DNA from 2 places in the Bacillus sp. CGMCC 1.60114 genome. Region 1 is predicted to be linked to the other one. Evidence: a T-box and tRNA genes for the amino acid it is inferred to sense, from the RefSeq annotation. Region 1 holds a T-box; the other holds one or more tRNA genes.

The links. A T-box is a leader RNA that pairs with one kind of tRNA and senses whether it is charged. The one in region 1 lies ahead of metG (methionine--tRNA ligase), so its partner is inferred to be a tRNA-Met.
Region 2: it has a tRNA-Met gene. The T-box ahead of metG (methionine--tRNA ligase) is inferred to sense a tRNA for this amino acid. The anticodon was not compared.

The regions. Positions count from the first base shown of each region.
Region 1 covers NZ_JBHTHG010000003.1:114,940-131,138, forward strand. Annotated here, with positions in the region: gene ACFQZ1_RS00735 (cell wall-binding protein) at 1-820, opposite strand, end outside; gene ACFQZ1_RS00740 (PspC-like choline-binding domain-containing protein) at 1,215-2,231, shown strand; gene ACFQZ1_RS00745 (DedA family protein) at 2,370-2,984, opposite strand; gene ACFQZ1_RS00750 (EamA family transporter) at 3,526-4,431, shown strand; gene ACFQZ1_RS00755 (hypothetical protein) at 4,826-5,356, opposite strand; gene metG (methionine--tRNA ligase) at 5,576-7,210, opposite strand; T-box leader at 7,262-7,534, opposite strand; gene ACFQZ1_RS00765 (class I SAM-dependent methyltransferase) at 7,680-8,480, shown strand; gene ACFQZ1_RS00770 (methyl-accepting chemotaxis protein) at 8,954-10,648, shown strand; gene ACFQZ1_RS00775 (methyl-accepting chemotaxis protein) at 11,041-12,732, shown strand; gene ACFQZ1_RS00780 (metal-sulfur cluster assembly factor) at 12,866-13,180, shown strand; gene ACFQZ1_RS00785 (M4 family metallopeptidase) at 13,225-14,874, opposite strand; gene ACFQZ1_RS00790 (pirin family protein) at 15,032-15,730, opposite strand; gene ACFQZ1_RS00795 (MarR family winged helix-turn-helix transcriptional regulator) at 15,780-16,193, opposite strand.
Region 2 covers NZ_JBHTHG010000008.1:29,778-45,976, forward strand. Annotated here, with positions in the region: gene ACFQZ1_RS05385 (RNA-binding S4 domain-containing protein) at 1-275, shown strand, start outside; gene yabP (sporulation protein YabP) at 348-638, shown strand; gene yabQ (spore cortex biosynthesis protein YabQ) at 635-1,288, shown strand; gene divIC (cell division protein DivIC) at 1,285-1,644, shown strand; gene ACFQZ1_RS05405 (S1 domain-containing RNA-binding protein) at 1,732-2,205, shown strand; tRNA gene ACFQZ1_RS05410 (tRNA-Met) at 2,372-2,445, shown strand; tRNA gene ACFQZ1_RS05415 (tRNA-Glu) at 2,458-2,529, shown strand; gene spoIIE (stage II sporulation protein E) at 2,796-5,273, shown strand; gene tilS (tRNA lysidine(34) synthetase TilS) at 5,887-7,317, shown strand; gene hpt (hypoxanthine phosphoribosyltransferase) at 7,314-7,856, shown strand; gene ftsH (ATP-dependent zinc metalloprotease FtsH) at 7,942-9,861, shown strand; gene ACFQZ1_RS05440 (type III pantothenate kinase) at 10,137-10,925, shown strand; gene hslO (Hsp33 family molecular chaperone HslO) at 10,932-11,807, shown strand; gene cysK (cysteine synthase A) at 11,924-12,847, shown strand; gene trpE (anthranilate synthase component I) at 13,037-14,434, shown strand; gene pabA (aminodeoxychorismate/anthranilate synthase component II) at 14,440-15,027, shown strand; gene pabC (aminodeoxychorismate lyase) at 15,021-15,893, shown strand; gene folP (dihydropteroate synthase) at 15,895-16,199, shown strand, end outside.

The sequences.
Region 1 (16,199 bases):
TTCGTTTCTCGAATGTTTGAATTTTCGCCTTACTAGTTCCGTAATCATTTGCTGTCACAAGAATAAGCTGTTGATTTTCTCCTATTGTATATAAATAGTCAGCAGCATTGCTTGCAACCCATACACCGTTATTCTCAAAGTAATACCATGTCCCACCTATTTTCTGCCAACCAATCTCCATTCCACCATTGTTATTCATATAAAACCAATTTGTTCCGTCAAAATACCAATCTGTTTTCATTACACCATTACTCGCAAAGTAATACCACGTTCCTTGAATCTTTTGCCAGCCTGTCTCCATTCCACCATTGCTATTCATATAAAACCAATTCGTTCCATCAAAATACCAACCTGTTTTCATTACACCATTACTCGCAAAGTAATACCACGTTCCTTGAATCTTTTGCCAGCCTGTTTCCATTCCACCATTGCTATTCATATAAAACCAATTCGTTCCATCAAAATACCAACCTGTTTTCATTACACCATTACTCGCAAAGTAATACCACGTTCCTTGAATCTTTTGCCAGCCTGTTTCCATTCCACCATTGCTATTCATATAAAACCAATTCGTTCCATCAAAATACCAATCTGTTTTCATTACACCGTTACTCGCAAAGTAATACCATGTTCCCTGAATTTTTTGCCAGCCGCTTACTGGCACATTGTTCGCATAATAATACCAATTGTTTTGTTCAAACACCCAGCCATCTTTTACAACAGCTTGCTGATTTCCACCTGTATTTACTTCTGCAAAACTTTGTATAGGTGCTATTAATAAACTTCCTGCTACACATATTGATGCAATAATTCGTCTCATTACATTTCTCCTCTTTTTCTTTGCAAAATATACACTTACACTTTTAAAATATTTAACTAAAAGACTTTCCTAGCATCCTATAAAAAAATGCTAGCGAATCAAAATCACACTGCTGATTTTGACGAATTTCTTTCTTCTATAATAGAAGGGAATAGAAACAGCTAGCAAGAAATATTTTAGAACTCCTTTGCATACTAATGGTAACGGTGATTTTATTCGGTATTAACAAATACTAATGAATAATACCCTTACCAAAAGAAACATTTCATACATATTCAAGAAATATTTTTAACAATTTTGTAACATCCCTGTAATAAAAGTATTGAATTTGTTTTAATAACTAGATATATTAGTAGTAGGGAAAGAGAATTCCCCAATAAAGGAGCAGATAATTATGAAAAAACAAATTGCTGGTATGTTATTTGCTGCAGGTATATTGTTTAGCGCAATACAGCCTCATGCTTATGCAGAGACAACTAAACAATCTACTCCCGTAACTGGTTGGGTACAAAAACAACAAGCATGGTATTATTACATAAATGGAAAAACAGCAACAGGATGGATAAACACAAGTAACAATTGGTATTTCCTTGCTGAAAACAATGGAGTTATGAAAACTGGATGGCATCAAGAAGGACCGAATTGGTATTTTCTAGATAAAAGTGGCGCTATGCACACTGGATGGCTAAAACAAGATGGAAAGTGGTACTTCCTTAATAAAAATGGTGCTGTGCAGTATGGATGGATTTTTGATAATGGCAAATGGTATTTTCTTGACAAAAACGGGGTCATGAGAACTGGATGGCATCAAGATTCACCATATGATTGGTACTATTTAAATAACGACGGTGCTATGAAAACTGGGTGGGTTCTTGATCAAAACAAATGGTACTTTTTAAATGCAAAGGGTGTTATGCAAACAGACTGGGTTCTTGATCAAAACAAATGGTACTTCCTTGATAAAAGCGGCGCTATGAAAACTGGATGGTTTGTCGACGATCGATTACATTGGTACTATCTCGATAAAGATGGTGCATGGAACTCTGATGCAAAACCAACTTCTATTCTATATAACGTGCAAGGAACATGGTCAGAACAAGAACTGCCGAAAAAACCACCGTATATCGGTCCAGCTTTCACAATGATGCAAATTAGTCCTATCTCTGAAAACGAAGCAGTTGTCGGCGTATCTTCTTATTCCGATAACGCTGAAGATATAGCATATGTAGACGGTACTGTAACATTCAAAAATAATAAAGCAACTTTAGATTTTGATCAATTTGGTAAACAAGGTCAAATTGATATTGAAATCGCAGATGGCAAAGTATTATTAAATGTTAAGCTTCTAAAAAGTAATGATGAGTGGAACTTAATTCAAGGGAAACATACTCTACCAATCTATAAAAGATAAGGTTTCATAAATAAAAAGAGGAGAACTAGCATACCTTGCTAACTCTCCTCTTTTTTCTATGCGACAAAGGGATTTACATAACAAAAAAGCAACGCTTCTCTTTTAAGCATTGCTTTTCTTGACATAGAATGGATATTTTCAATTTACTGTTTGCACAAGTGCGCGTCTAATTTGTTTACGGAATCCTATCGCTAAACCTACTGCCACGACCACAACAACACCAATAATAATCTTTCCAATATGGCCTTCAATTGCTCCAAAAATATTATCTAAGTTTCCACCTAACCAATAACCGCCTACTAAGAAGAATGATGCCCAAAGCAGTGCTCCAGAATAAATCGTCATCGCGAAGCGGCGAAGTGGTAAATTAATAATTCCTGCAAAGTATCCAGTAAAATGACGTACACCAGGAATAAAGAAACCAATAAAAATTAAAAAGTAACCGTACTTATCAAACCATTTATTCGTTAGATCAATTTTACGCTGTGTTAAAAAGACATATTTTCCGTACCTTTGTATAAATGGCATCCCAAGCTTATTTCCTACAAAGTACTGAATTGTCATGCCTACACTTGTTCCCACAAAAGATAAAAAGATTAGTGGTACTAGATGTAACTCACCAGTATGTGCCAAATACCCTGCATACGCTAATGTCGGCTCTCCCGGAAACGGAAGTGCAATATACTCTAGCATCAATCCAATAAGTACAACATAGTATGCGTGCTGTTGAAACAAGTCATGAATCCATTCCATATCACTCTCTCCTTCTCCTCATTCTTCTAGCACGTACTGATTTTGTACCTTTATTGTATAATAGATTTTGTCGAAACTACCATCGTAATGGCTTACAGTAAGATTACATTTTTGTAAGGAGAGTTTTTTATATACTATTTGGAAATCATCTCTACAAACTCATACTCACTCCCAATTGTTTACTACAGAAACGTTTGAACCGGCACAAATCCAGCTTTCTTATACACCTTAACCGCTCGCTCATTACATGCTGCAATTTCTTCTTCTGCTTCTTCTTGCGTCATTCTTGTAAAAACGAATATCTTCTCTCACCTTCCATACATCCGTAATACTTTATATTTCAAAATACAGTTCCTTACATCCTGCTTTTCATATATTGACGAAAAAAAGGATGACAGCTACAATCTTATATAGAATGTAATATCCAAACTCACACTTGCTTGTGAGAGGTGAAATTTTGTAGAGCCTTGACTCTGTTTCGTTCGCCCGTTGTCCATTTATGGACAGCGGGCGTTTTTTATTCTACAAAGGGGGATCTATTATGGGAAAACTGAATTATTCATTACTAGTATTATTTGGCGCCTGTAGCTACGGCGTTCTTTCTACGATCTTTAAACTCGGCTTTTTAGATGGTTTTTCTGCCCATGAATTGCTAGGCGGACAATATGTGTTTGGCTGGGTAGGACTGTTACTACTCGTCCTGTTCTTCTCACGTCATACAGTAACAAAAAAACAATTCTTTTCTCTGTTAACAGTCGGATCAACAATGAGTATGACAGGAATTTTCTACGCGATTTCTGTTGAAGAATTACCGGCATCCATTGCGGTTGTCCTACTATTTCAATTCACATGGATTGGTGTCCTTATTGAAGCAGTAGCAAACAAGACGTTCCCAAGCCGAGAAAAAATTGTATCTATTATCATTTTATTCATCGGTACACTCTTTGCCGGTGGTGTCTTTGAAGGATTAGGACATAGCTTATCAACAAGAGGAATCATCTTCGGGTTGCTCGCTGCTGTTTCCTTTTCGTTTTATATATTCGCAAGCGGCCGCATCGCAACAGACGTACCACCTTATACAAAAAGCTTCCTTATGACAACAAGTGCTGCTCTTATTGTGTGCCTTATATTTCCGCCAACCTTTTTAACAAATGGAGCGCTGCAAGCTGGGCTTTGGAAATACGGGCTCTTTCTAGGTTTATTTGGCGTTGTCGTTCCCGTTATTTGCTTCTCAATCGGTGTACCGAAAGTAGGTACAGGACTTGGCACCATTTTGGGAGCTGCTGAATTACCAACCGCTATCATTGCTTCTATTACTCTTGTACATGAAGTTGTATCACCGCTGCAATGGTGCGGAATTATTTGCATTTTACTTGGCATCGCTGCGCCGCAATATCTCACAATGAGAAAAGAAAAACGAAAAAGCGTTCAGCGTGCTGTCTCATAAAGTGAAACTTTAATCAGTGGGGATTTTCTTCATCCCCCACCTATCTTCCCCGTTTCTCTTTGAATCTTGAGGTGGGGTCTTACTGCCTACGAATAGCGGGATAAAAAAAGATGACCCCTGTGCAATACAGAGATCATCTTCTTAAAGTCACCTAGACTTTTTTAATGTCCTTTACAAAGGGTACATTTTAAGATCTGAAGGGACTTTTCATTCACATAATTAATGCTATCGATAGTTACTAAAGTACTCATTAGCTCAATACCTTACTTGCCATTTATTCCTGAAGGTAAGAAATAATATCTTGATTCGTGCTTTGTAGCAAGCTTAGGATGTCATCGCGATAACGCAAATTATAAGAAGTTAATTTTCTTTAGGCTTGTTTCAGGGAGTTAGGTTAGGCTTCTATTTGGTCGCCTCTCTCACCATCGTTTTCTGCCGTACCAGCGCCACCAACAGCGTGTTGCTGTTTCGTATTGGAACTTTCAATTGCCGCATTTGTTCCAGCTGTACTGTCTTTTCCAGCCCCGCTTGCAACCTGAGTAGCAGAAGATTGTTCCTTACCCATATCGACTTGATTATTGATAATAATCACATTTTCTTGCTCATCGTGGCCATGTCCATGTTCATTGTGCGGTTCAACCTGATTACCTTCTATACCTGTATTTCTCGCTGTTCCCTCAGCTCCCACACTTTGTTGTTGTTCACTATTCGATGAATCAAGAGCAGCATTATTCCCTGCAGCACTGTTTCGTCCAGCCCCGCTCGCGATTTGTGTAGTATTTGGTGCACTAGTAAACTGGTTGTTGATGACAATCACATTCTTCTTTTTTTCAGATGGAGAAGGCATGACAACAAATCTTTCTCCGTCTCTTTCAAAAACGACAGTCGGCCGTTCATCATTTTCATGTTTTTTACCAAAATCCATTTTCAAATTTCCCTCCTTTTTATAGAGATAATAGAAGGGGCTTTCATATTTTAACGTTTTTATATGCCCTGATTCCTTAACTTTTCCATTAAAATATGAATAGCTCCCTTTACTATAAAATGAAAATTTCAAAAAACTGCTTGGACAAATTCATAAAATCTTAAAGTTCTCTCAAACATATACGAATTTCACGCTTTTTAACCTAATTAGATATTTATTTTATCCTAAAGACCCGTACAGCTTTTCTACTTCCTCCTCAATTTTCTTCACATCAATACGTTCAAATAGAGGTGACACATTCGAAATACAAGCTGGGCATTCAGCAATGTAATTCCATTTGCTCTGAGAAACTTCTAACATCTGTTGTACTTGTGCAGATGAAAACGGAAGAAACGGTGCTAGTAACTGTGCAAAATTCACTATAAAATGCATACAATTTCGCATTGTCTCGTCACATTCTATCCTTTCTTCTTTAATTTGTTTCCATGGCTGTCTTTCATCGAAATATTTATTCGCATAGCGAATCGTTTCAAAAATGATTTCTAGCGCTTGTTTAAAATGCGCTTTTTCAATCAATCGTCCTACTTCCACATATAATCCTTTTAGCTTTTCTTCAATTTCTTGATTGATTTGTCCAGTTGGTACAATATTCTCGTAATATTTTTCAAGAAACTTTAGCGTTCTATTAACAAAGTTTCCATATGCTCCTAACAATTCACTATTATGACTATAAATAAACTCTCGCCACGAAAAATCTGTATCTCGATTTTCAGGTGCGTTTACAGTTAAAAAATAACGAATCGAATCAGGATGATATTCCTTCAAAATTTCCGGAACCCAAACAGCCCAGTTTTTACTCGTCGATAACTTTCTTTTTTCTACCGTTAAATATTCATTTGAGACAATATATTCTGGTAATGATTTTGCTTGTATCCCCTGCAAAATAGCTGGCCAAATAATTGTATGAAATGGAATATTATCTTTGCCGTGAACATAATACGTTCGTGTATCCTTTTGCCAAAATGGTGCATCATCATCGTTTGTTTCTTGTGCCCATTGTTTACTTGCTGAATAATAACCAGACACAGCCTCAATCCAAACATACACCTTCTTATCTTCGTACCCGACAACTGGAACGCTCACCCCAATTGGTAAATCCCTTGAAACAGCACGGTCTTGTAAGCCTTCTTGTAAATATCGCTGCGTCAGCTGCACGGCGTTCTCACGCCACGTACCACTTTGCTTTACTGTTTCTACATATTCTTCTAGCTTCTGCTGTAATGAAGTTAATGAAAAATAAAAATGCTCCGTCTCCTTAATTTTCGGTGCACTGCCGCACAGTTTACATGTTTTCTCTAATAAATCTATCGGATCCAAAATAGCAGAACACGCATCGCATTGATCACCACGCGCTCCTGCACTGCAGTGCGGACAAATCCCTTCCACATAACGGTCTGGCAAAAACTGCGCACAAGTCTCACAATATGTTTGTTCTACATTCTTTTTATAAATAAGTCCCTTTTCTAGCAGCTCTAAAAAGATATGTTGAACCACTTCATGATGATGAATACAGTCAGTACGTGTATAACAATCATAGGAAAAACCTAACTTCTGAAAACATCGTTCAAATTCTTCATGATAGCGATCCGCAATTGTTTTTACACTTACTCCCTCTTGCTTAGCGCGAATTGTAATCGGTGTACCGTTACAGTCACTTCCTGATACATATAGCACATTGTCCCCTTTTAACCGATAATAACGCGCTAAAATATCTCCTGGCAGTAAGCTAGCAATATGACCAAGGTGCAATGAACCATTTGCATAGGGCCAAGCGCCTCCAATAAAAATATTCATCCTACATTCCCCCTTTAAAAATAAAAAAGCCCCGTCCTTATCTTCTAAAAAGATAAGGACGAGGCTGTATATACAGTCGTGGTACCACCTTATTTCATCAATCGCTCACACGATTGACCTCTGCAAGTACGGAGCAACTATTGCTCGTATACTGTGACTTTGATAACGAGAGCCAATACTCGTCGCCGCCTACTATTATCAACTGATAAGTTCAGGACGAAGCTCAGAGGCCATTGTTCAAATGATCATTCTTGCTTCTTCTCAGCTACCGAAGCTCTCTGGAAAGAATGGGGTCATTCTACTTTTCCTCTTCAACGCTTTTCATATATAATTTACATTTTATAACATCAAACAGAAAAATCAAACTATTTGTTCGTGTTATTACAAAAAAAATTACAATCCATCCTATCGGAAGGAATTTCCATGTTCCCGAAGAATTTATACTCCTTCACGGAAAGGAGAGATCTTTTTGAATCAACAGCAATTAAGCGCAAAAAATAAAGCTGGCTGGAGTAAAGCCGCTTATGAAGCTTGGACAAATCGCCATGGAACGCCGCATGCTTTCGGCAAGCAAATACAGGAAAACCCGGCCGCCGAGGTTGCTTATTATGTACCTTACATCGGTGAGGTGAAAGGAAAACGTATTATAAATTTAATGGGGTCAAAAGGAAGTAAGGCAGTTGCCCTTTCATTATTAGGGGCAGAAATAACAGTTGTCGATATTTCAGAGAGTAATGCAACATACGCTAGAGAACTTGCCGCAGCTGCTGGAAGACATATTGAATACATCGTGTCTGATGTACTCGATATACAAAAAACAATAGGCTCATTTGATGTAGTATTACTTGAACTTGGTGTACTCCACTATTTCATAGATTTAGAACCTTTATTTACACTTATTTCTCAATTACTAAAACAAGGTGGAACATTCCTTTTACGCGACTATCACCCAATGTATACAAAGCTTCTGCAAATAGAAGATAACCGAGCAATCGCAAATGGTAATTACTTTGATGAAAATGTAATCGAAGTAGATGTAGCCTACAGTATGCTCTTATCAGAATCAGAGCGCTCCTCTTTACCTAAAAATATAATTCGCAGATGGACGTTAGGAGAAATTGTAACAAAAATTGCCCAAGCAGGACTCCGTATCGAAGAGCTCACAGAAGAATGCGGTGCACGGCAAAAATGGGCCTTTCCACCTCACGCTCCGGAAGGAATTGAATATCGCATCCCTGGATTATACACACTAATCGCCAAAAATATATAGAAAAACTCTCTTCAAAATGAAGAGAGTTTTTCTTCTATATAGCGCATATAAGTCGAGGTTGAAGGTTACTATCAAATAGGATAACCGTATATGTTTTTGACACACAGTCAAAAGCAATATCACAACAAATCCACCTATTAACAGATATCAGGTTCCTATCGATTATTTGGGATTATACAGCAACAATTTGATTCATACAATACATACTTTTATTTTCATAAAATAACTTTATAACTTTATATACAAATGTATACATTCTCTGAACAAAAGCATCCATCTGTTCCTCTCCCCTATGCCGTTTGTTATAATTCCAGTGAACATACGTAAACAATCTTGATTCATTACGTGCAAGATTAACACTCTATTCCATGCCCTATTTAAATACAGTGCAACTCTTATTCATACAGAACAAAGCGCTCTCTTTTCATTATATATATAAATTCTAATAAAAAGATAAAAAGGGATGGTTCCAAATGAAGTATGTTAGTATTCGGAAGAAACTCGTCTTTATGCTACTAAGCATTTGTTCATTATTTGGCATCGCTTTAGCGGTAATTTTATTCTTTGCTACGAGCCAAGCACATCAGGCAGAAATATTACAAGCTGATGTTTCTCGCAAAGCAACTATTATAAAAGAGCGCGGAGATTTGTTTCAAGCTCAAGCCGCTAGTTTACAAAACTATTTATTACTGCACGATGAAAAAGAGTTAGCGCAATTTAATAAAGCTGGAAAACAATTAGCTGATACACGAGAAAAGGTAACAAGCGATAAGAGTCTTCCACAAGAACTGAAGGATACCATTAACATGGGTGCAAAATGGCGTGGCGTAATGGATAATGAAGTCCTTCCTCTTACCCGAGAAGGAAAGTGGGATGAAGCAACCAAAATTGCATTGCAACAAAATGAAATTAGAGACACCATTTTAGCAAATTTCGCAAAATATACAGCGCAGGAAAATGCACAACGTGATGAATTAATCGATCAAATTAAGCATTCATCAACATTAATGCAATTGATTATTTTCATTTCACTTATCACATGCACAATAATAGCTCTTGTACTAGCATGGTGGTTCTCTGGTAAACTTGTAAAACCAATTCGAGAAATTGATTCTAAACTAAAAGAACTTGCATCTCAGGACGGTGATCTAACAGCTCGCCTTCCTATACGTAGTAAAGACGAGATCGGAGAGATTGCAGCATCATTTAATCACATGCTTTCAAACTTACAAAACATTATTAACCAGGTCAAAAAAACAGCTACAAGCGTGCAAGCAGCTTCTGAAAATATGTTAACGGAAACAACACATTCTATGAATGTAACAACTCATATTCAAACAACAATGTCAACATTAGAGCATAGTATTCACTCTCAAGTCGCTAGCATCGAAGAAAGCTCTACTGCTATGGATGATATGACTGTTAGTGTACAGCGCATCGCTGAATCTGCTTCTACTGTTGCCGAACTTGCCGTGGCAGCTTCTGAACAAGCGAATGATGGTGGTCACGTCATTGAAAAGTCTATTACACAAATGGGTACCATCCACAAAGCTGTTCATGCAACATCTGAAGTTGTTGAGCGCCTTATTACACATACGAACTCTATTGATCATGCTGTACAAGCGATTTCTAATATTGCAGAACAAACAAATCTTCTTGCCTTAAATGCTTCTATTGAAGCAGCACGTGCCGGGGAACAGGGAAAGGGATTTGCTGTCGTTGCAGATGAAGTGCGAAAGCTTGCAGAACAGTCTAAAACAGCTGCAACAGATATTAATCAATTACTTCGCCATATTCAAAATGATACAAGCACTGCAAACACGATGATGCTAGAAGGGCAAATAGAAGCCGCGGAAGGAATTTCAATCATTCAAGAAGCTGGTTCTTCTTTTGCAACCATTGTAGAAAAAATTAATGAAGTATCTTCACAAATGCAGGAAGTTTCTGCGACTGCAGAAGAAATGGCTGCAAGTGCAGAAGAAATGAATGCTTCGCTTAATAACATCTCTTCCATTTCACATGAAGTTGCAGCCGAAACAACACAGACTGCAAGTGCTGCTGATGAGCAAGTAAATGTAACGAAAGATATGTCTATAATGTCTAAAGAGATGAAACATGCTGTAGAAGAATTAGAAATACTCGTTGCTCGTTTTAAAACGGAGTCATAATCCTGAAGCAACTTTATAAAGTGAAACTTCCATCAGTGAGGGGGTTTCTTCATCCCACACTGATGGAAAGCTCTCACCAATCGGACGCATGCCAGCAGTTATCCCCCACCTAGCTTCTTCGCTTTTCTCTGAATCGTGAGGTGGGGGTCTTACTGCTCTCGAGTAGCGAGATAAATAATATTAAACGTCTATCTATTCTTCCCTATGCAGCATGATATATCTAAATAAATAATTTCTTTCATTTTCTCACTTTTCCTGTTATATCGTGTCTGCTATAATTCCTAAGAGAGAAGAATGCTTTATTTCAAACACAATCGAAATAAAGCATTCTTTTAAATTTTTATATACATTAATCGTTATAAAAGAATTATTAAAAAGGAGGACTTATAATTATGAAATACATTGGTATTCGTAAAAAACTTATGTTTATGATGGGTACAATTTGTGCTTTATTCGGCATCGCATTAGCTCTTATTCTTTTCTTTGCCACAAATGAACAAAATATAACAAACAAATTACAAAAAGATATTGCACCAAAAGCAACACTCTTAAAAGAACGCAGTGAGGCATATCAAGTACAAATCTCAGCGTTACGAGGCTATCTATTACAGCACGATTCTGCCGAGCTAGATAAGTATCGCGAAATGGAAAAATTATTAGACGATACAAAAGAAAAACTACTAAACGACCCAAATACTTCTCAAGATATAAAAAATACCATCGATTTAGGAGCACAGTGGAGTCGTTTTATTAATGAAAAAGTGATTCCTCTTACTAGCGAAGGCAAATGGGAAGAAGCACAAAAAGTTACCGCTGAACAAAATGGAACTGTTTATACAGTAATCGGTAATTTCACAAAATATAGTAATGATGAAAATAAGAAATGTGATCAGCTCGTCCAACAAATAAAAGATTCATCTGCATTCGTTGAATCGATTATCTTTATTTCTCTCATTCTTTGTACAATCATTGCAATCATCATAGCATGGTCGTTCTCTGGTAAGCTTGTAAAACCAATTCAACAAATTGATACAAAGTTAAAAGAGCTTGCCTCTCAAGACGGTGATTTAACAGCAAGATTATATGTAACAAGCAATGACGAAATTGGTGATATCGCTGCTTCCTTTAATCAGATGCTAGAGAATTTACAGCATATCATTGGACAAGTGCAGAGAACGTCTCTTGATGTAAAAACCGCTTCTGACAGCCTGCTAAAGGAAACAACCATCTCTATGGATGCAACAACGCATATCCAAACGACAATGTCTGAATTAGAACATAGCATTCAATCACAAGTTTCTAGTATCGAAGAAAGCTCTACCGCAATGGATGATATGGCCGTTAGTGTACAGCGCATCGCTGAATCCGCTGGTACTATCGCTGAACTTGCTGTAACTACTTCTGATCATGCAAATAGCGGTACTCAAGTAATCGAAAAATCAATCACACAAATGACAACTATTCACGAAGCAGTCAATGCTACATCTCAAGTTGTCGAACGTCTAATCACTCATACAAAACATATTGATACAGCTGTTCAATCGATCTCGAATATTGCGGAACAAACAAATCTTCTTGCCTTAAATGCTTCTATTGAAGCAGCACGCGCTGGGGAACAGGGAAAAGGGTTTGCGGTTGTTGCTGATGAAGTACGAAAACTCGCAGAACAATCAAAAACAGCTGCAACAGGTATTAACCAGTTGCTTCATCATATACAAGATGATACAAAGGCTGCAAACAATATGATGACACAAGGTCAACAAGAAGCTTTTCAAGGAATTACAGTTATTCAGGAAGCAGGCTCTTCTTTTGCAACGATTGTAGAAAAAATTAATGAAGTAGCCTCACAAATGCAAGAGGTTTCAGCGACTGCGGAAGAAATGGCTGCAAGTGCCGAGGAAATGAATTTCTCCCTCAACAATATCGCTTCTATCTCTAATGAAGTAGCAGCTGAAACAACACAGACCGCAAGCTCTGCTGGTGAGCAAGTAAACGTAATAAAAGATATGTCTACTATGTCTAAACAGATGAAACACACTGTAGAAGAGCTAGAAACACTCGTTTCTCGTTTTAAAACAGAATAGTAAGAGAAGCATTCCTTTCTATGAGGAATGCTTTTTTTATCTAGAAAAAAAATGCTGTGAGCTCAATCACTGCATCTTCCCTTCCTATCTTGTATAATGAGAACAACTATCAATCATGAATAGAGGTGTTAGTATGTCTCAAACTTTAGAAGATAAAGTATATGCCAATTTAGAAGCGGTAATTGACCCTGAGCTTGGCGTAGATATTATAAACCTTGGGTTAGTATATGACGTTACAACCGACGAACAAAATAATGCTGTTATTACAATGACAATGACTTCTATCGGGTGTCCAATGGCTGGTCAAATTGTATCTGATGTCAAAAAGGTGTTATCGACAAATGTTCCAGAAGTAAACGAAATAGAAGTAAATGTTGTTTGGAATCCACCTTGGTCAAAAGAACGTATGTCACGCATGGCAAAAATCGCACTAGGAATTCGCGATTAAACAAAAAAAGCCTGACCGTAATACGATCAGGCTTTTTTCTTTTCTTATTTTACCCCTACTGCATCATACGCTTTCGTTACAGCATATACCGCATCAGAGTTTTTACCATATAAATCTGTAGCCGCTTGAATAGTAGCTTGGCGCATCATGCTAAAGTTTGAGTTTGCAGTTAAATATTTTGTAAGAGCACGGTAATAAATTTTCTCTGTTGCTGCGCGGCCTACGCCTTTTACAGTAACACCGTAATGTGTACCGCCTTCAGACACTAGATATGCAGCTTTGTTATTAATACTGCTGTTAATATGAACACCGCCATTATCAAATGTTCCTGTGTAGCGCTTGCTATAATGATCTGGATAACCTTCAGTTGGCTTTAATGGATTTGGAATGGAAGCAGGATTGCTTAAAGAACGGAATGCATCTCCCGCTTTATCCGGTGTATAAATATCTTCTCCCATCTCCCAATCATCACGGTCTACCATTGCTCCCATAATATCAGATAACGATTCATTTAATGCACCAGATTCGTTTTTATATACTAGATTTGCGGAGTATTCTGTTACGGCATGAGTCAGCTCATGCGCAATAACATCAAGTCCTGCTGAGAATGGAATGAATACTTTTCCATCACCGTCTCCATACATCATTTGGACACCGTTCCACGCTGCATTATTCCATTTCTTCCCTACGTGAACAGTAGAAATTAACTTCGCTCCGTTGTTATCAAAGGAATTACGATTGAATGTTTTCTTATAATAATCGTATACTTTCTCAGCATTAGCGTGCGCATCAACAGCTGCTTTATCCTCGAAGAATTTATTTTTACTTTCTATTTCCTCACCGGTATATCCAAGCCATTGTGAGAATAAGTTGAACCAATTTTCATCCATATTTTCTGCATCAAATGTATGAACACCTTTTCCACGTGTTCCATCGAATAAATAAAAAGCTCCAGTTTTTGAGTCCTGTGCCATTTCAAACATTGTTCGATTTCCTAACACACCATATCCAAATCCAGCCATATGATCAACTGCATTATATTTTTCAATCACATTACCGTTTGTCGCATCAACGAAATAATGCCAGTAGCCTGGCGCCGGCTTTGAAGTAGATGCTTTTACAAGATAAGACAGATAATATTGTCCATCTTTTTCATATACATATAAATCTTTCTTAATACCATCATAGTTATCTACTTTTCCAATCTCTTTCTCAATACCAGCTTTCGCAATATTTACAGCCTCATCTTCAGAAATACTTGCAGCTTCGGGGATATTTTTATTTTCTAAATTTGGTATAACTTGTCCGAAAAATGCTTTCACATTATTATTTTTATCAAGTGCTACTGTTTGGTCAGAGCCATATACAGGAACACCATTATATTTTTCAATAAGCTTCACATGCGTTGTTTCTGCCGCTGCGTCTTTTTCTTCTCCGACGATTTCAAAATGTTTCTCCATATTTCCTGCTAATTTAAACATGTCTTTCTTACTCTTTAGATACTCAAACACCGTTTCTTTTTTATCTAATCCTTCCGGTGCTTTCCACTCTTCTCCAATATAAGATGGTGTCTGGAATTCTTGGTTGTATTGAATTTTTTGCTCTTCTGCATATGTACGTGACGTACCTAATGTCGCAAATGCCCCTAAAGCCATAGATAAAGCTAGCGTTGAAGATAAAACCTTCTTTTTCAAAAACAACACTCCCCATCCCTAATATTTTTTACACTTTTATACAATTCTAGAGAAAATAGGAATAACCTTTTGTGATTTTTTGGGAAATTTCGACACAAAACTCATACAAAAAAAAGAGCAGCGCTATCTATAGACGCTACTCGTGTTATATTTTTCATTATTGTTTCTTCATCTCAATTACTAAATAATGAGCTGTTTCTACTGCTTGAATATGGATTTCTTCTTCAATGACTTCTGCTGCATCTCTCATTACTAATGTTTCACCATTCACAATGCCGCTTCCTTCAATTTGAACCAAATAAGCTTGACGTCCTTCACCAACTGAGAATGTAATCTCTTTTCCTTTTTCTAAAGCAAGAGAGTACAGATTTGCATCTTGATGAATTTCAATCGGTGCACCGCCATCAATTGGCGAAACCATGTGGAACCATGTATTCTCACGTTTATTCCAATCAAATTTAAATTCACCGTAATTTGGCGTATGACCAGCGCGGTCTGGTAAAATCCAAATTTGCAGAAGACGTAATGTTTCCTCTCCTAAGTTGTGCTCACTATGGAAGACACCTGTTCCAGCACTCATATATTGCACATGGCCGCGTTCAATTGTCCCGCGGTTTCCCATGCTATCTTGGTGCGTTAATGCTCCGTCCACTACGTACGAAATAATCTCCATATCACGGTGTGGATGCAAATCAAATCCTGTTTGTGCTGCTACTAAATCATCATTAATAACGCGAAGTGCACCAAATCTCATATTATTTGGATTATAATAATCTGCAAATGAAAAATGAAAGTGTGTATTTAACCAGCCATGATTTGCTCTTCCCATTTGTTTATGATCAACTTTTTTAAACATATTCTTCACCTCATATTATCTCGAATTTGAGATATTTATTTAAAATTTTTTATGATTGTAATTTGCGCAGTAATGCTAACAACTGTTTCTGTTCCTCGCGATCCAACTTGCAAAATTGCGCTGCTTGAAATCTTTCTTGTGGTGGAACAACTTCTTCATATAGTGCTTTTCCTTTTTCTGTTAAGGAAAGATACTTTGTTTTTCCTTCTTGCTCCCTTTGAACCAAATCAAGCTGCTCCATTTTACTTAAAATCTGCGTAACATTTCCTTTTGTAACGAAAAGCTTTTGTCCTAATTCTTGCTGCGTTAAACGATCCCCTGCTCCAACTTGCACTAATACATCAAATTGTGCAGCAGACAAATCCCATTTTTTTAAATGTTGATTCGTTTCCCTAATACTTTGGTTGTAAAAGCGTGATAAACGAAACCATACTAATAAACCAAGTCGTTCATCTGTTTTCATTCCATC
Region 2 (16,199 bases), on a different contig from region 1:
TAGATAAATTTCTAAAAGTATCTCGTCTTATCAAAAGAAGAACGTTAGCAAAAGAAGTTGCGGATCAAGGTCGCATTATGATTAATGGCCAGGCTGCAAAAGCTAGTTCAACTGTAAAGGTAGAAGATGAATTAACAATTCGTTTCGGTCAAAAAGTTGTTACTGTGAAAATTAATGAATTAAAAGAAACGACAAAAAAAGAAGATGCTGCAAATTTATACACTATTGTTCGTGAAGAGAAAGTTGAAGTAAAAGCAGAAGATAGCTTGTTCTAAAAAAAATTGTCCCCTCATACATTGGTACTAGTATAAAGTTATGGGGGGATGGACGTGAACAAAGGGTATTCAATGTCGTCTTCTAATCAGCAAAATGTTACTGTCGAACATGATATCGTCATGAGAGGAAGACGCATTCTCGATATTACGGGGGTTAAGCAAGTAGAAAGCTTTGATAGCGAAGAATTTTTATTAGAAACAGTTATGGGTTTTTTAACAATACGTGGTCAAAATCTGCAAATGAAAAACCTTGATGTTGAAAAAGGGCTTGTATCCATTAAAGGGAAAATATATGAGATGGCCTACATTGATGAGCATCAAGGGGAGAAAGCTAAAGGGTTCTTTAGCAAGTTATTTAAATGAGCCTAACTATTCAATTATATACAATGCTTTCAATGATTGGAATGGGTGCTTCGCTTGGAGCAGCTTTAGATACGTATCATCGTTTTTTGAAGCGCCGAGAGCGAAAGCGTTGGCTTGTATTTATTTATGATATTTTATTTTGGATTGTCCAAGCTCTTTTTGTATTTTATGTGCTATTGCTTGTAAATGAAGCAGAGCTACGTATGTACGTATTTTTAGCATTGCTTTGTGGATTTGCTGCATATCAAAGTTTGTTAAAGGCAATGTACATGAAAGTGTTGAATTTTCTGATTCACATTTTTGTTCAAACATTTTATTTTTGTGTTCGTGTTTTCCAATTATTTATTGTTAAGCCAATTACAATTTCTATCCATTTAATTATAGCGCTTGCGTTATTTTTATTTCGCCTTTTGGTTGGATTTGGAATGGGATTGTGGCGGTTTATTATGGCGATATTACGTTTAATATGGAAAATTATTTTTATTCCTGTTCGATTTGTTTTTTTTGTTATATGGAAACTTCTCCCTAACCGTGTTAAAATTTTTATAAAGAGACAAGCAGGACTTTTAAAATATGTCAAGAAAATGAAAAAGCATATATCCCTGATTTGGGAGCTTATAAAAAAGAAGTTAGGGGGACCTCGGAAATGAGGGAACTAAGGCAAAGATATGTATCGGAACAGAATCCAATTTCTGCTAAGGAACATATAATACAATCGAACGAAAGCAGAAAGCGCTTGTATCGTCGATTAGCTTTATTTTTTGTGTTTGCTTTTGTAATTATTGCAAGTATCAGTGTGACGTTCTATAAACAAAATAGTTCGCTTGATGCTAAAGAAGCAAAAGTGAAGGAGCTAAAAAAAGAAACGGATACGTTAACGACGAAAGAAAAGAAGCTGAAAGATGAGATTCAAAAGTTACATGACGAGGACTACGTTTTAGAGATTGCTAGAAGAGATTATTACTTCTCAAAGCCTGAAGAGATAATTTTTCCTATTTCTAAGTAGTGGGTGTTGTATTGACACTATATTTTAAGATTATATATAATGAAGTAAAATTTGACTTTTTAACCACTAAGGAGGAGCGTTTTTTTTATGTCAATCGAGGTAGGCAGCAAGTTACAGGGTAAAGTAACAGGTATTACAAATTTTGGGGCTTTTGTAGAGCTGCCAGAAGGATTAACAGGTCTTGTTCATATTAGTGAAGTTGCTGATAATTATGTAAAAGATATTAATGATCACTTAAAAGTGGGTGATCAAGTAGAAGTAAAAGTTATTAACGTTGAGAAAGACGGTAAAATTGGTTTATCTATTAAAAAAGCGAAAGAACGTGAAAGAGCAGAAGGTGAGCAACGCGATAATCAACGCGATAATCAACGCGCTGGACGCCCTGGTGGGCGTAATCGCTCTTTTAACAGAGACAATCGTGGTGGCAATGATAACCGCAACCAAAAAGAAACATTTGAGCAAAAGATGGCTCGCTTTTTAAAAGACAGTGAAGACCGTTTAACTTCTTTAAAGCGTAATACGGAGTCAAAACGTGGCGGCCGTGGCGCTCGTCGCGGATAAAACTTGCTGTTTATTTTAAAATAAAGAGAAGCACCCGGAGTGTTTACTTAGGGTGCTTTTTTATGGTGAAAACAGTGTGTAGAAAAAAAGAATAAAAAATACTTAAAACATGTTGACTTAAAATGATATTTAAGATATTATACTAATTGTCCGTTAAATACGACATGGCGGTGTAGCTCAGCTGGCTAGAGCGTACGGTTCATACCCGTGAGGTCGGGGGTTCGATCCCCTCCGCCGCTATATATTTTTGACGGCCCGTTGGTCAAGTGGTTAAGACACCGCCCTTTCACGGCGGTAACACGGGTTCGAATCCCGTACGGGTCATAAATGAAGAGATCATGCAAATATGCATGATCTTTTTTTTGTGTTAAGAAATTACAAATGTATGTGTTTCTTCTACAAAAATAACTATTATTTTCCGAATATTCAATTACCTTATGAGATCTTTAGGGATAAGCCTGTATATATATGGTGCTATTTTGTATAAAAAGTCGAACAATTATTGTACTACAAACTGTTATTTTGACAAAAATTCCGCAAAATGCCTTTTATAATTAAAAATAATAAAATATGCAGGTGGTGTTCAAAGTATGCCAAGAGCAGGAAGGAATACTGTCAATTCAAATTCTAGTACGCTTGCTATAGGTCGTGGGCAAATGCCAATTGTAAAGTGGACAAGCAAATTAAGATTGAAACTGGAACAAATTTTCTTTCGATGGGGATTTGTGGTTGCGTTGGTTGGTTTTCTTTTAGGAAGAGCATATATTTTAACGAACATTTTACCTTTTGCCTTGCCGTTTTTCGCTGCTGTGTATGTGATGAAACGCGATAAAATGGCTCTTGCATTCCTTGCCCTAATGGCTGGTGCGTTTTCGGTTTCATTAGAAAATTTATTCTTTGCCTTTGCATCTATATTTACATTCTTCATCTATAATATTTTCTTTAGTCGTTTTACAAGTAAGACGATTGGCCTTGTACCATTTCAAGTATTTATTTCTGCATTAACGGCCCATCTTATCGTTGTCTATTTTGCACAAGGTGCAATTGGTATGTATGATCTGCTGGTCAGTACAATAGAAGCAGGATTAAGCTTCGTACTAACAATGATTTTCTTGCAAAGTGTTCCGCTTTTAATAGAACGAAAAGGAAAACAACAATCATTAGAAACAGAAGAAATTGTTTGTTTAATTATATTGCTCGCATCTGTACTAACAGGTACAACAGATTGGTTTATTTATGATTTATCAGTTCAGCATATTTTTACGAGATATTTAGTATTAGTGTTTGCCTTTGTAGCGGGAGCGGCAACAGGCTCTACAGTGGGCGTTGTAACAGGTTTAATTTTAAGTTTAGCGAATGTAGCAAGTTTATATCAATTGAGTTTATTGGCGTTTTCTGGGTTGTTAGGGGGGCTATTGAAAGAAGGAAGGCGAATAGGTGTAAGTTTAGGTTTGTTAATTGGTACAAGTTTAATTACGTTATACGTAGATAAACAAACAAGTATTGTGACGACTTTGTTAGAATCCGGTGTAGCCATTGCTTTATTTTTATTAATGCCTAAATTTCTCATTGAACGTCTTTCTAAGTATATGCCGGGAACACAGGAGCATTCTAATGACCAACAGCAATATTTGCGAAGAATGCGTGATGTAACAGCAAATAAAATTAATCAATTTGCCAATGTATTTGAAGCATTATCTAATAGTTTTTCTGTATACGGATATGTAGAAGATGAGGATAAGGATACGGAGACTGATTTGTTTTTAAGTACAATTACTGCTAAGACATGTCAAACATGTTTTAAGAAGGATCAATGCTGGGTTGTGAATTTTGATAAAACATACGAGTATATGAGGCAACTTATGGATGAAACAGAGGAAGGGACATTACAGAATAATCGTAAACTACTTCGTGATTTTGAAAAATATTGCGTGAGAGGAGCGAAAGTAACGGGTTTAATAGAAGGTGAATTAGGACATTTTTATGAAGGACAAAAGCTAAAGAAACAGATGCGGGATAATCGTAAAATTGTCGCGGAACAACTTATGGGTGTTTCGAAGGTTATGGAAGATTTTTCTAAGGAGATTCAAAAGGAAAGGGAAAATCATCAAGTACAAGAGGAACAAATTTTACAAGCATTTCGTGATTTCGGAGTGGAAGTTGAACATGTTGATATTTATTGTTTAGATCGAGGGAGCATTGATATTGAGATGCTGATTCCTGCTGCATGTAATCAGCATGGGGAATGTGAAAAGCTTGTTGCTCCGATGTTGTCTGATATTTTACGAGAAACAGTTGTTGTGAAACATGAAGACCGATCGGCATATCCGAATGGTTACAGTACAGTATCATTTGGTTCGGCGAAAACATTTTCTGTAGATACAGGGCTTGCTACAGCGGCTAAAGGAGGAGGGTTTGTATCTGGTGATTCCTATGCCATGATGGAATTAAGTGTAGGGAAATACGCGCTTGCTATTAGTGATGGGATGGGAAATGGAAAGCGAGCGCATATGGAAAGTAAAGAAACGGTTAAGTTACTACAAAAGATATTACAATCAGGTATTGATGAGGAAATCGCAATTAAATCGATTAATTCTATTCTTTCATTGCGAACGACGGAAGAAATGTTTACAACATTAGATTTAGCGATGATTGATTTACGTGATGCAAATGCTAAATTTCTAAAGATTGGTTCTACTCCAAGTTTTGTAAAACGTGGCAATCAAGTATTTAAAATAGAAGCAAGCAACTTACCGATGGGGATTATTGAGGATTTTGAAGTAGATGTTGTTGGTGAACAATTGAAATCTGGTGATATTTTAGTAATGATGAGTGATGGGATTTTTGAAGGTGCAAAACATGTAGAGAATCATGAAGTATGGATGAAGCGGAAGATTAAAGAATTGGAAACGGAAGATCCGCAAGAAATTGCTGATATTATTATGGAAGACGTAATTCGCACTGACAATGGATATATTAATGATGATATGACAATTGTGGTAGCAAAGATAAAAAAGAATATGCCAAAATGGGCGACGATTCCTATCGTTAGTAAACAAGCGCAATAAAGTGAAGCAACCATCAGTAGGAGGGTTACCTCTACTGATGGTTAGTTGAACTAAGCGGGTACATGTCAGCGGTTATCCCCTACCTATCTTATCTGATTTCCCATACTATTGAGTTGGAAGTCTTATTGTTTATTGGAGCAGGGCTCAGGAATATATCCGAGCCCTGTTTATTATATATTCATATGTTTAATTTTCCTTATTTCTGAATCAGAAGAAAAAAATTATCCCGCATTAACGGGCAGTAATACTCCCACCTTAAAATTTGGTGAAAGCATTGTCTAGCTCTAGCAGCTAGAATCTCCGGTCGTTTCGCCCCCTCGGACGAGGCGAAAAGCACCTCTCTGTCGAGGCTCCAAAGTCATGCGATTCTGAGCGAGCCGCTTCCGCTTTTCTAAAGAAGTTAGGTGGGAGATAAACTGCCCGTAAAAGCCCGATTAGTGAGGGCTGATAATCAGTGGGGGATGAAGAACCTCCCCACTGATTAAAGTTTCACTTTATATGTAAGATAAATTGTGAAATTTATACATCTTTGTTTTGCAGAAAGTTTGTAAAAGTTGTACCATTATAATTAAGGGATGCTATCGTTTTAGCTCAATGAAAGGTGATTGCAGCATTGAAAGATGAATTCGTTAAAAAGGTAGATGCTTTTGTAGAAAGGCATAATTTGTTAGAGGCACATTCTACTGTTGTTGTGGGTGTATCAGGAGGGCCAGATTCTTTAGCGCTTTTCTTCTATTTGTTGGAGAAGTGTGAAGAGAAGCAGTTGCAAATTGTGGTCGCTCACGTTGATCATATGTTCCGCGGTGAGGAATCACAGCAAGATTTACAGTTTGTGAAACGGTTGTGTGATGAATTTCATGTTACCTGTGAAACAATACAAATTGATGTGACGCGATATCAAAAACAAAACCAAATGAGTGCACAAGTTGCGGCAAGAGAATGTCGATATGCATTTTTGGAAAGAATAATGAGAAAGTATAATGCACAGTATTTAGCTCTTGGCCATCATGGTGATGATCAGGTTGAGACAATTTTAATGCGTCTTGTACGTGGAAGTACTCCGCAAGGTTATGCTGGAATTCTTGCAAAGCGCGCTTTTAATAAAGGTTTTTTGATTCGGCCTTTGCTAGCAGTAACGAAAGAAGAAATTCTTGATTATTGCAACAGAAAAGATGTTGAACCTCGCATTGACCCTAGCAATATAAAGGAAACGTACACACGGAATCGATTGCGAAAGCACGTTCTTCCTCATTTAAAGCAGGAGAATCCAAATGTTCATGAACGTTTTCAGGCTTTTAGTACGTTTATGCAAGAGGATGAAGCATATTTGCAGGAATTAGCTTTTAAAAAAATGAATAAAGTAATTAAGAAAAAAGATGCAAAAAGAATAGTCTTATCAATTCCTGCATTTGAATCTATGCCTATACCTTTACAAAGGAGAGGGATTCAACTAATATTAAACTATCTTTATGAATATAAGGTTCCACCTTCTCTTTCTTCTGTACATATTGACAAGGTGATTGAGTTTTTCAAACGAACCCATCCTTCTGGTATGCTTCATTTTCCTGGCGGATTGGAGATTGTTCGTACATATGAAGAATGTAGTTTCCGATTTGGAGAAGAAAAAGTTACTTTCTCTCCTTGTGTGTTACAAGTGCCGGGAAAGGTAACATTAGTAAATGGTGATGAGCTCGAAGCGGAGATTAGCAATTGTGTACCTACTATGGTGAATGATATGACATTTATTGCAAAACATAATGAAATAGCATATCCACTTATTGTTCGTTCGAGAGAAAACGGGGATCGAATGTCGATTCAAGGTATGAATGGTACAAAGAAGATAAAGTCCATTTTTATTGAGGCGAAAGTACCGAAGGAAAAAAGGGCAGACTGGCCAATTGTTTGTGATGCCAGCGGAAATATTATTTGGGTTCCATTGTTGAAACGATCCGCATTTGCTATTTCGCAAGAAACAGTAAATAAGGATACATATATTATTATTCATTACAAAAGCAAGGAGTCTTCCGGGAGGATAATCAAATGATGAATCAAGATATTGAAAAAGTATTAATTTCTGAAGAGCAAATACAAGACAAGGTAAAAGAACTAGGTGCAATTCTTGCAGAGGATTATAAAAATACAGTACCTCTTGCAATCGGTGTATTAAAGGGTGCAATGCCATTTATGGCAGATTTATTAAAACGAACAGATACATATCTTGAAATGGATTTTATGGCTGTATCTAGCTACGGTCATTCTACTGTTTCAACTGGTGAAGTAAAAATTTTAAAAGATCTAGATACTTCCGTAGAAGGACGCGACATTTTAATTGTAGAAGATATTATCGACAGCGGTCTTACATTAAGCTACTTAGTGGATTTGTTTAAATATCGTAAAGCAAAATCTGTGAAGATTGTAACATTATTAGATAAGCCGTCTGGTCGAAAAGTTGATCTTCAAGCAGACTATGTTGGATTTACTGTTCCACATGAATTTGTTGTGGGATATGGATTAGACTATAAGGAGCAATATCGCAACCTTCCTTATGTTGGAGTATTAAAACCAAGCGTATATTCAAATTAATAATATAAGCTTACAATTGGATAGGAATGTTTTTCTATGGTACTATTTACTATTATAGTTTGTATGCTGTGAGAGGAGGTTAGGGATGAATCGGATCTTCCGTAATACCATCTTTTATTTACTGATATTTTTAGTGGTAATTGGTATTGTGAGCTATTTTAATGGTTCAACGCAAAAAACAAAACCAATTAGCTACGATAAATTCATTGCTAAACTTGAAAAGGGTGAAGTTCGTAATGTGCAACTTCAACCAAAAAATGGTGTATTTGAAGTAAAAGGACAATTCAGTACTGACAATCAAGGACAACAATTTGTAACTTATGCACCTAATACTGAAGAATTACAAAAGAAAATCAATGACAAAGCACAAGGTACTGAAGTGAAATATCAACCAGCAGAAGAAACAAGTGCTTGGGTAACATTCTTCACTTCCATCATTCCTTTTGTAATTATCTTCATTCTATTCTTCTTCCTACTTAACCAAGCGCAAGGCGGCGGTAGCCGTGTTATGAACTTCGGTAAAAGTAAGGCGAAGTTATACAATGATGATAAGAAAAAAGTCCGTTTTAGAGATGTAGCTGGAGCGGATGAAGAGAAGCAAGAACTTGTTGAGGTTGTAGAGTTCTTAAAAGACCCTCGTAAGTTTGCTGAGGTTGGTGCTCGTATTCCGAAGGGTGTTTTATTAGTTGGACCTCCGGGGACAGGTAAAACATTGCTCGCGCGTGCTGTTGCAGGTGAAGCTGGCGTTCCATTCTTCTCTATTAGTGGTTCTGATTTCGTAGAGATGTTCGTCGGTGTCGGTGCTTCTCGTGTGCGTGACTTATTTGAAAATGCAAAGAAAAACGCACCTTGTATCATTTTTATTGATGAAATTGATGCAGTAGGTCGTCAACGTGGAGCTGGTCTTGGTGGTGGTCACGATGAGCGTGAGCAAACATTAAACCAACTTCTTGTAGAAATGGATGGTTTCGGAGCAAATGAAGGTATTATTATCATTGCTGCAACAAACCGACCTGATATTCTTGACCCAGCGTTATTACGTCCAGGACGCTTTGACCGTCAAATTACAGTAGATCGTCCAGATGTAAACGGTCGTGAAGCGGTGCTTAAAGTACATGCCCGCAACAAACCGCTTGATGAAAATATTGATTTACGTGCTATAGCAACACGTACACCAGGCTTTTCCGGTGCCGATCTTGAAAACTTATTAAACGAAGCGGCTCTTGTAGCAGCGCGACAAGATAAGAAGAAAATTGATATGAGTGACATTGATGAAGCAACTGACCGTGTTATTGCTGGTCCAGCTAAGAAAAGTCGTGTTATCTCTGAGAAAGAACGAAATATCGTTGCATTCCATGAGGCAGGACATACTGTAATTGGTGTAGTACTTGACGAAGCGGATGTAGTTCATAAAGTAACAATTGTGCCACGTGGCCAAGCTGGTGGATATGCAGTAATGCTTCCGAAAGAAGATCGTTACTTCATGACAAAACCAGAATTGCTTGATAAAATTACTGGTCTACTTGGTGGACGAGTGGCTGAGGAAATTGTATTTGGAGAAGTAAGTACAGGCGCTCACAATGACTTCCAACGTGCAACAGGAATAGCTAGACGTATGGTAACAGAGTTTGGTATGAGTGATAAGCTTGGACCGATGCAATTTGGTAGCTCACAAGGTGGTCAAGTATTCTTAGGAAGAGACTTCCATTCTGAGCAAAACTATAGTGATGCAATCGCGCATGAAATCGACATGGAAATGCAAAGCATTATGAAAGAATGTTATGCTCGTGCAAAAGAAATTCTTACTGAAAACCGTGATAAGCTTGATATTATCGCAAAAACGTTACTTGAAGTGGAAACGTTAGATGCAGAGCAAATCAACCATTTATATGAACATGGCACATTACCAGAGCGTAAAACATCTTCTGAAAGTGATGTAAAAGTGAACATCTCAATGAAAAAGGAAGATGAAGCGTCAGAAGATAACAAAGAAACGAAGGAGTGACAATTGTCACTCCTTTTTTCTTTGTTATCCCACTATTTTTGAGCAGTAAGCCTCCGCTTCAAGAGTGAGAGAAAAACGAAGGAGGGTAGGTGGGAGATAAAGAAAGCAGAATTTTTACCTTATGTAACTGAACTTAAAAATTGAAAAAGGGAAATGGATTTTTGTAAAATGGTGAGGATAGGAAAGCTGAACATGTATATAAATATGGTATGATGAGGTTATAAGTTCTGTACATATTGCGCAAATATACATTAAATAAGATAAGTGGTGAGAATATGATTTTCGTATTGGATGTAGGAAATACAAATGCAGTACTTGGTGTGTTTGAAAATGGTAAGCTTCTTCAACATTGGCGTATGGAAACAGATCGTCATAAGACGGAAGATGAATATGGGATGCTTGTGAAGCAATTACTTGAACACGAAGGAATTACTTTTCATGATATAAAAGGAATTATTATTTCTTCTGTTGTACCGCCTATTATGTTTGCTTTAGAACGTATGTGTGAAAAATATTTTAAAATTAAGCCTCTTGTAGTGGGGCCTGGTATTAAAACAGGTTTAAATATTAAGTATGAAAATCCGCGCGAAGTAGGTGCTGACCGCATTGTAAATGCGGTAGCGGGTATTCAAATGTATGATAGCCCGCTTATTATAGTCGATTTTGGAACAGCGACAACATATTGTTATATTGATGAACATAAACAGTATATGGGTGGTGTCATTACACCAGGTATTATGATTTCAGCTGAAGCTTTATATAATAGAGCAGCGAAACTTCCGCGTATTGAAATTACAAGACCAAGTAGTATTATTGGAAAAAATACAGTAAGTGCAATGCAAGCTGGTATTTTATATGGTTATGTTGGACAGGTAGAAGGTATTGTAAAGCGAATGAAAGAGGAAGCTAAACAAGAACCGACTGTTATCGCTACAGGTGGATTAGCAAAATTGATTGCAGAGGAATCGAATGTTATTGATATTGTCGATCCATTCTTAACACTTAAAGGTCTATACATGTTATATGAGCGTAATGCAAATTTACAACATGAGAAAGGTGAATAAATGCCAATGAAAGATTATTTAGTAAAGGCGCTAGCGTTTAATGGAGAAGTTCGTGCTTATAGTGTGCACACAACAAATACGGTGAGTGAAGCGCAAAGACGTCACGATACATGGAGAACTGCTTCTGCGGCACTTGGTCGTTCTTTAACGGCGGGTACAATGATGGGTGCAATGCTTAAAGGTGATCAGAAACTTACAATTAAAGTAGAGGGTAATGGTCCTATTGGTCCGATCTTAGTAGACGCACATGCGAATGGAGATGTACGTGGTTATGTAACGAATCCGCATGTTGATTTTGAAGCGACAGAGCAAGGGAAACTACGTGTATACCAAGCTGTAGGAACAGAGGGTTTTTTAACGGTTATTAAAGATATTGGTATGCGTGAACCATTTATTGGTCAAGTTCCACTTGTTTCTGGTGAATTAGGAGAAGATTTCACATATTATTTCGCTGTTTCTGAACAAACGCCGTCTTCTGTTGGTGTTGGAGTTCTTGTTAATGGTGATGATAGTATTTTAGCTGCGGGTGGATTTATTCTACAAATTATGCCTGATGCACAAGAAGAGACAATTTCAGCTCTTGAAGAACGTCTGAAAAAAATTCCACCTGTTTCTAAGCTTGTTGAACAAGGTTTAACTCCAGAAGAGTTGCTATACGAGCTATTAGGCAAAGATAATGTGAAGATTTTAGAGACGATGGATGTACAATTTAACTGTACATGTTCTCGTGAACGTATTGAAGGCGTATTAATGAGTTTAGGGAAAACAGAATTAACGCAAGTGCGTGATGAAGAAGAAAAAACAGAAGTGCATTGTCATTTTTGTAACGAACGATACAACTTTTCTAAGGAAGATATAACAAAATTAATAGAAAGTTTGTAAGGGAGAAAAAGGTTATTTGTCTATTTGAAATCATCTAAATAGATTGACAAATAACCTTTTCTTTGACAATATGTATATAAATCCAATAAAAATACTTGGTGTTGGGAGTGACGGAGATGCGAGTGGCACAATCAGTTTCAGATTTAATCGGAAAAACGCCAATTGTTAAATTGAACCGCATCGTAGAAGAAGGCAGTGCAGATATTTATTTAAAACTAGAGTTCATGAATCCTGGAAGCAGTGTAAAAGATCGAATTGCATTAGCGATGATTGAAGATGCTGAGAAAAAAGGACTATTAAAAGAAGGCGATACAATTATTGAACCTACAAGTGGAAACACTGGGATTGGTTTAGCGATGGTAGCGGCGGCCAAAGGATATAAGGCAATTCTGGTTATGCCGGAAACGATGAGTGTTGAACGCCGTAATTTATTGCGTGCTTATGGAGCAGAATTAGTGTTAACGCCAGGATCAGAAGGAATGGGCGGTGCAATTCGTAAGGCAACAGAGTTATCAAAAGAACATGGCTACTTTATACCTCAACAGTTTCAAAACGATGCAAATCCAGAGATCCATCGTTTAACTACAGGTCCAGAAATTGTGGAACAGATGGGTGATCAATTAGATGCATTCATTTCAGGAGTTGGTACAGGCGGAACGATTACAGGTGCTGGTGAAGTGTTAAAAGAGAAGTATAAAGACATCAAAGTTTATGCAGTAGAACCTGCTGATTCCCCGGTACTATCAGGTGGAAAACCGGGTCCTCATAAAATTCAAGGAATTGGTGCTGGATTTGTTCCTGGAACGTTAGATACAGATGTGTATGATGAAGTGATTCAGGTAAAAACAGAACAAGCATTTGAATATGCAAGAAGAGTAGCTCGTGAAGAAGGTATTTTAGTGGGTATCTCTTCTGGAGCAGCTATCTATGCAGCGACAGAAGTTGCGAAAAAACTTGGACAAGGAAAGAAAGTACTTGTTATTATTCCAAGTAATGGTGAGCGTTACTTAAGTACGCCACTTTATCAATTTGAATCATAAGCTTAATGTATGAAAAGCATCCCTCGAAAAAGGGATGCTTTTTCTTTTTTCGTTTGAAAATAGGAAAAGGGTGAATGACTAGAAAACTTCATGTAAAATAAGTGTTAGTTGAACTAAATGGGCTTATATGGACGGTTCAATGTTTTTAAACGACCGTTAGAGCGGGATAAAATAAAACGAGGTGTTTGTATGCAGCGACGAAAATCTTTAGCTATTTCAGTTCCGTATCAGTTAGACTTTTTTAAACAGTATAAATTTCTTTCGCAAAGTAAACCTCATCATATCATTTTAGAAAGTGGTCGCGGAGGACGTTATAGTATTGCTGGGCTTGATCCAGTAGCAATCGTTCGTGGGAAAGAGGAAACCTTACATATATGGGGAAATGGAGAGGGAACAATAGAAAAGGGGAATCCGTTGCACCTTATGCAAAGATATATGGAACAATGGAAAACGGAACATAATGACGCATATCCGCCGTTTCAAGGTGGTGCGATTGGTTATTTTAGTTATGATTGCATCCGCTATATAGAGAAAATTCCTTCTCTTGCAGAAGATGATGTAAATGTACCAGATATATTCTTCTTATTGTTTGATGATGTATTTGTTTATGATCAAAAAGAACAAGTGTTATGGATTATTACGCATTATATAAATGACGAGAAACAAGCTGAACAACATTTGAATGAATTAAAAGGGCTTTGGTTACAAGAAGTGCCAGAAGTGACGATGCCGTTTATTCGTCCTGAAATAAATAAAGAGGCAGTTTCCTTTACAGAAAAAGAGTTTATGGAAGCTGTTCAAAGAATTCAAGAGTATATTGGTGCGGGAGATGTGTTTCAAGTAAATTTGTCTACAAGACAAGAAAAAACATTGCAAACGCATCCGTTGGAGGTTTATACGAAGCTTCGTGAAATTAATCCATCACCATACATGGGTTATTTAGAACTTGGAGATTTCCAAATTGTAAGTGCTTCACCAGAGTTGTTGATTAAAAAACAAGGTAATGAAATGAGTACGCGTCCAATTGCGGGTACGCGCTCTCGCGGAAAAGATGAGCAAGAAGATCAAGAGCTTGCAAAAGAGTTAATTGAAAATGAAAAAGAGCGTGCAGAACACGTTATGCTTGTTGATTTAGAGCGAAATGATTTAGGGCGTGTTTGTGAGTATGGAACGGTAGAAGTAGATGAATTTATGGTGATTGAGAAATATTCCCATGTTATGCACATCGTTTCAAATGTACGCGGACAATTGCAGGAAGGAAAAGATGCCTTTGATGGTGTAAAGGCTGTATTTCCGGGTGGGACGATTACCGGAGCACCGAAAATTCGCACGATGGAAATTATTGAAGAGTTAGAGCCGGTTCGCCGTGGTATTTATACAGGTTCAATTGGTTGGATTGGTTATTCAGGGGATATGGAATTAAATATTGTCATTCGTACGTTGCTTGCGAAAGATGGGCAAGCATATGTACAGGCAGGGGCAGGGATTGTTATTGATTCTAATCCGAAAAACGAGTATAAAGAGTCATTAAAGAAAGCGATAGCTTTATGGCGAGCAAAAGAAAGTAGCGAAGAAACGGTTAGGTGAGATAAATGATATTAATGATTGATAACTATGATTCCTTTACGTTTAATTTAGTGCAATTTCTTGGAGAGTTAGGACAAGAACTTATCGTCAAGCGTAACGACGAAATTACAATTAAAGATATTGAACAAATGCATCCGGATTTTTTAATGATTTCTCCAGGACCGTGCAGCCCGAATGAGGCTGGGGTAAGTATGGATGTGATTCGCCATTTCGCAGGACAAATCCCGATTTTTGGTGTTTGTTTAGGACATCAATCGATTGCTCAAGTGTTTGGGGGAGATGTTGTTCGTGCAGATCGTTTAATGCATGGGAAAACATCTTTAATGCATCATGATGAGAAAACAATCTTTACCGATATTCCCAATCCGTTTACAGCAACGCGTTACCATTCTCTAATTGTCAAAAAAGAAACATTACCAGAGTGCCTAGAAGTAACATCTTGGACAGAAGAAGGAGAAATTATGGCCCTTCGTCATAAAACATTACCGATTGAAGGGGTACAGTTTCATCCGGAATCTATTATGACTTCCCATGGTAAGGAATTGCTGCAAAACTTTATTCGTAATTATAGCCGGAGTGCTGCTACATGCTAATTTATGTGAACGGTTCATTTGTTGAGGCGAGTGAAGCTAAAATTTCTCCGTACGATCATGGATATTTATATGGTCTTGGCGTATTTGAGACATTTCGTATCTACAACGGACATCCGTTCTTATTCGATGATCATTATGAGCGGCTTATGACCGCTCTTTCGTCGTTGCATATTGCATGGGAAATGACAAAAGACGATGTAAAAAGCATCTTAAAAGAGTTAATTGTAAGGAATCATTTGCAAAATGCATATGTTCGTTTGAATGTGTCTGCTGGTGTGGGTGAAATCGGCTTACAGACGGAGATTTACGAAGAACCTTCTATTGTCGTTTTTATAAAGCCTTTACAAGCTCCGGGAGATGTAGTGGAAAAAGAAGGGGTAATTTTAAGGCAAACTCGTAATACACCAGAAGGAGAGTTTCGTTTAAAGTCACATCATTATTTAAATAATATTTTAGGGAAACGTGAGATTGGGAATACAACTGTGAAAGAAGGGATTTTTCTTACGAAAGAGGGGTATGTTGCGGAAGGGATTGTTTCGAACCTCTTTTTTGTGAAAAATGACATATTGTATACACCATCATTACAGACTGGGATTTTAAATGGGATTACTCGCGCTTTTATATTAGCTGCCGCTGAAATGTTAGAGCTTGAGATGAGAGAGGGATTATTCTTAAAAGAAGAGTTACTTTCGGCTGATGAAGTGTTTGTTACAAATTCTATCCAGGAAATTGTGCCGCTTTGTTGTATCGGAGAAGTGCATTTTCCAGGTAAAGAGGGATTTGTTACAAACCAGCTTATACGTGTATATGAAACATGCCGTGAAAGACTTTGGAGTCGAAATGAATTGTTAAGAGGAGATGGCTGATATGCAACGGAGTTATAAGATGCAATGTGGTGAATATGCATTGAATTTAAATGAAAAGACGCTCATTATGGGGATTTTGAATGTTACACCTGACTCTTTCTCTGATGGCGGTAATTATAATGAAGTGGAAGCGGCTGTCCGCCATGCAAAAGAGATGGTAATCGATGGAGCACATATTATTGATATTGGCGGAGAGTCTACTCGTCCTGGTTTTGCTAAAGTGTCAGCAGAAGAAGAATTGCGACGTGTTTTACCAATGATTCGAGCTGTATCGGAAGCGGTAGATGTACCTATATCTATTGATAC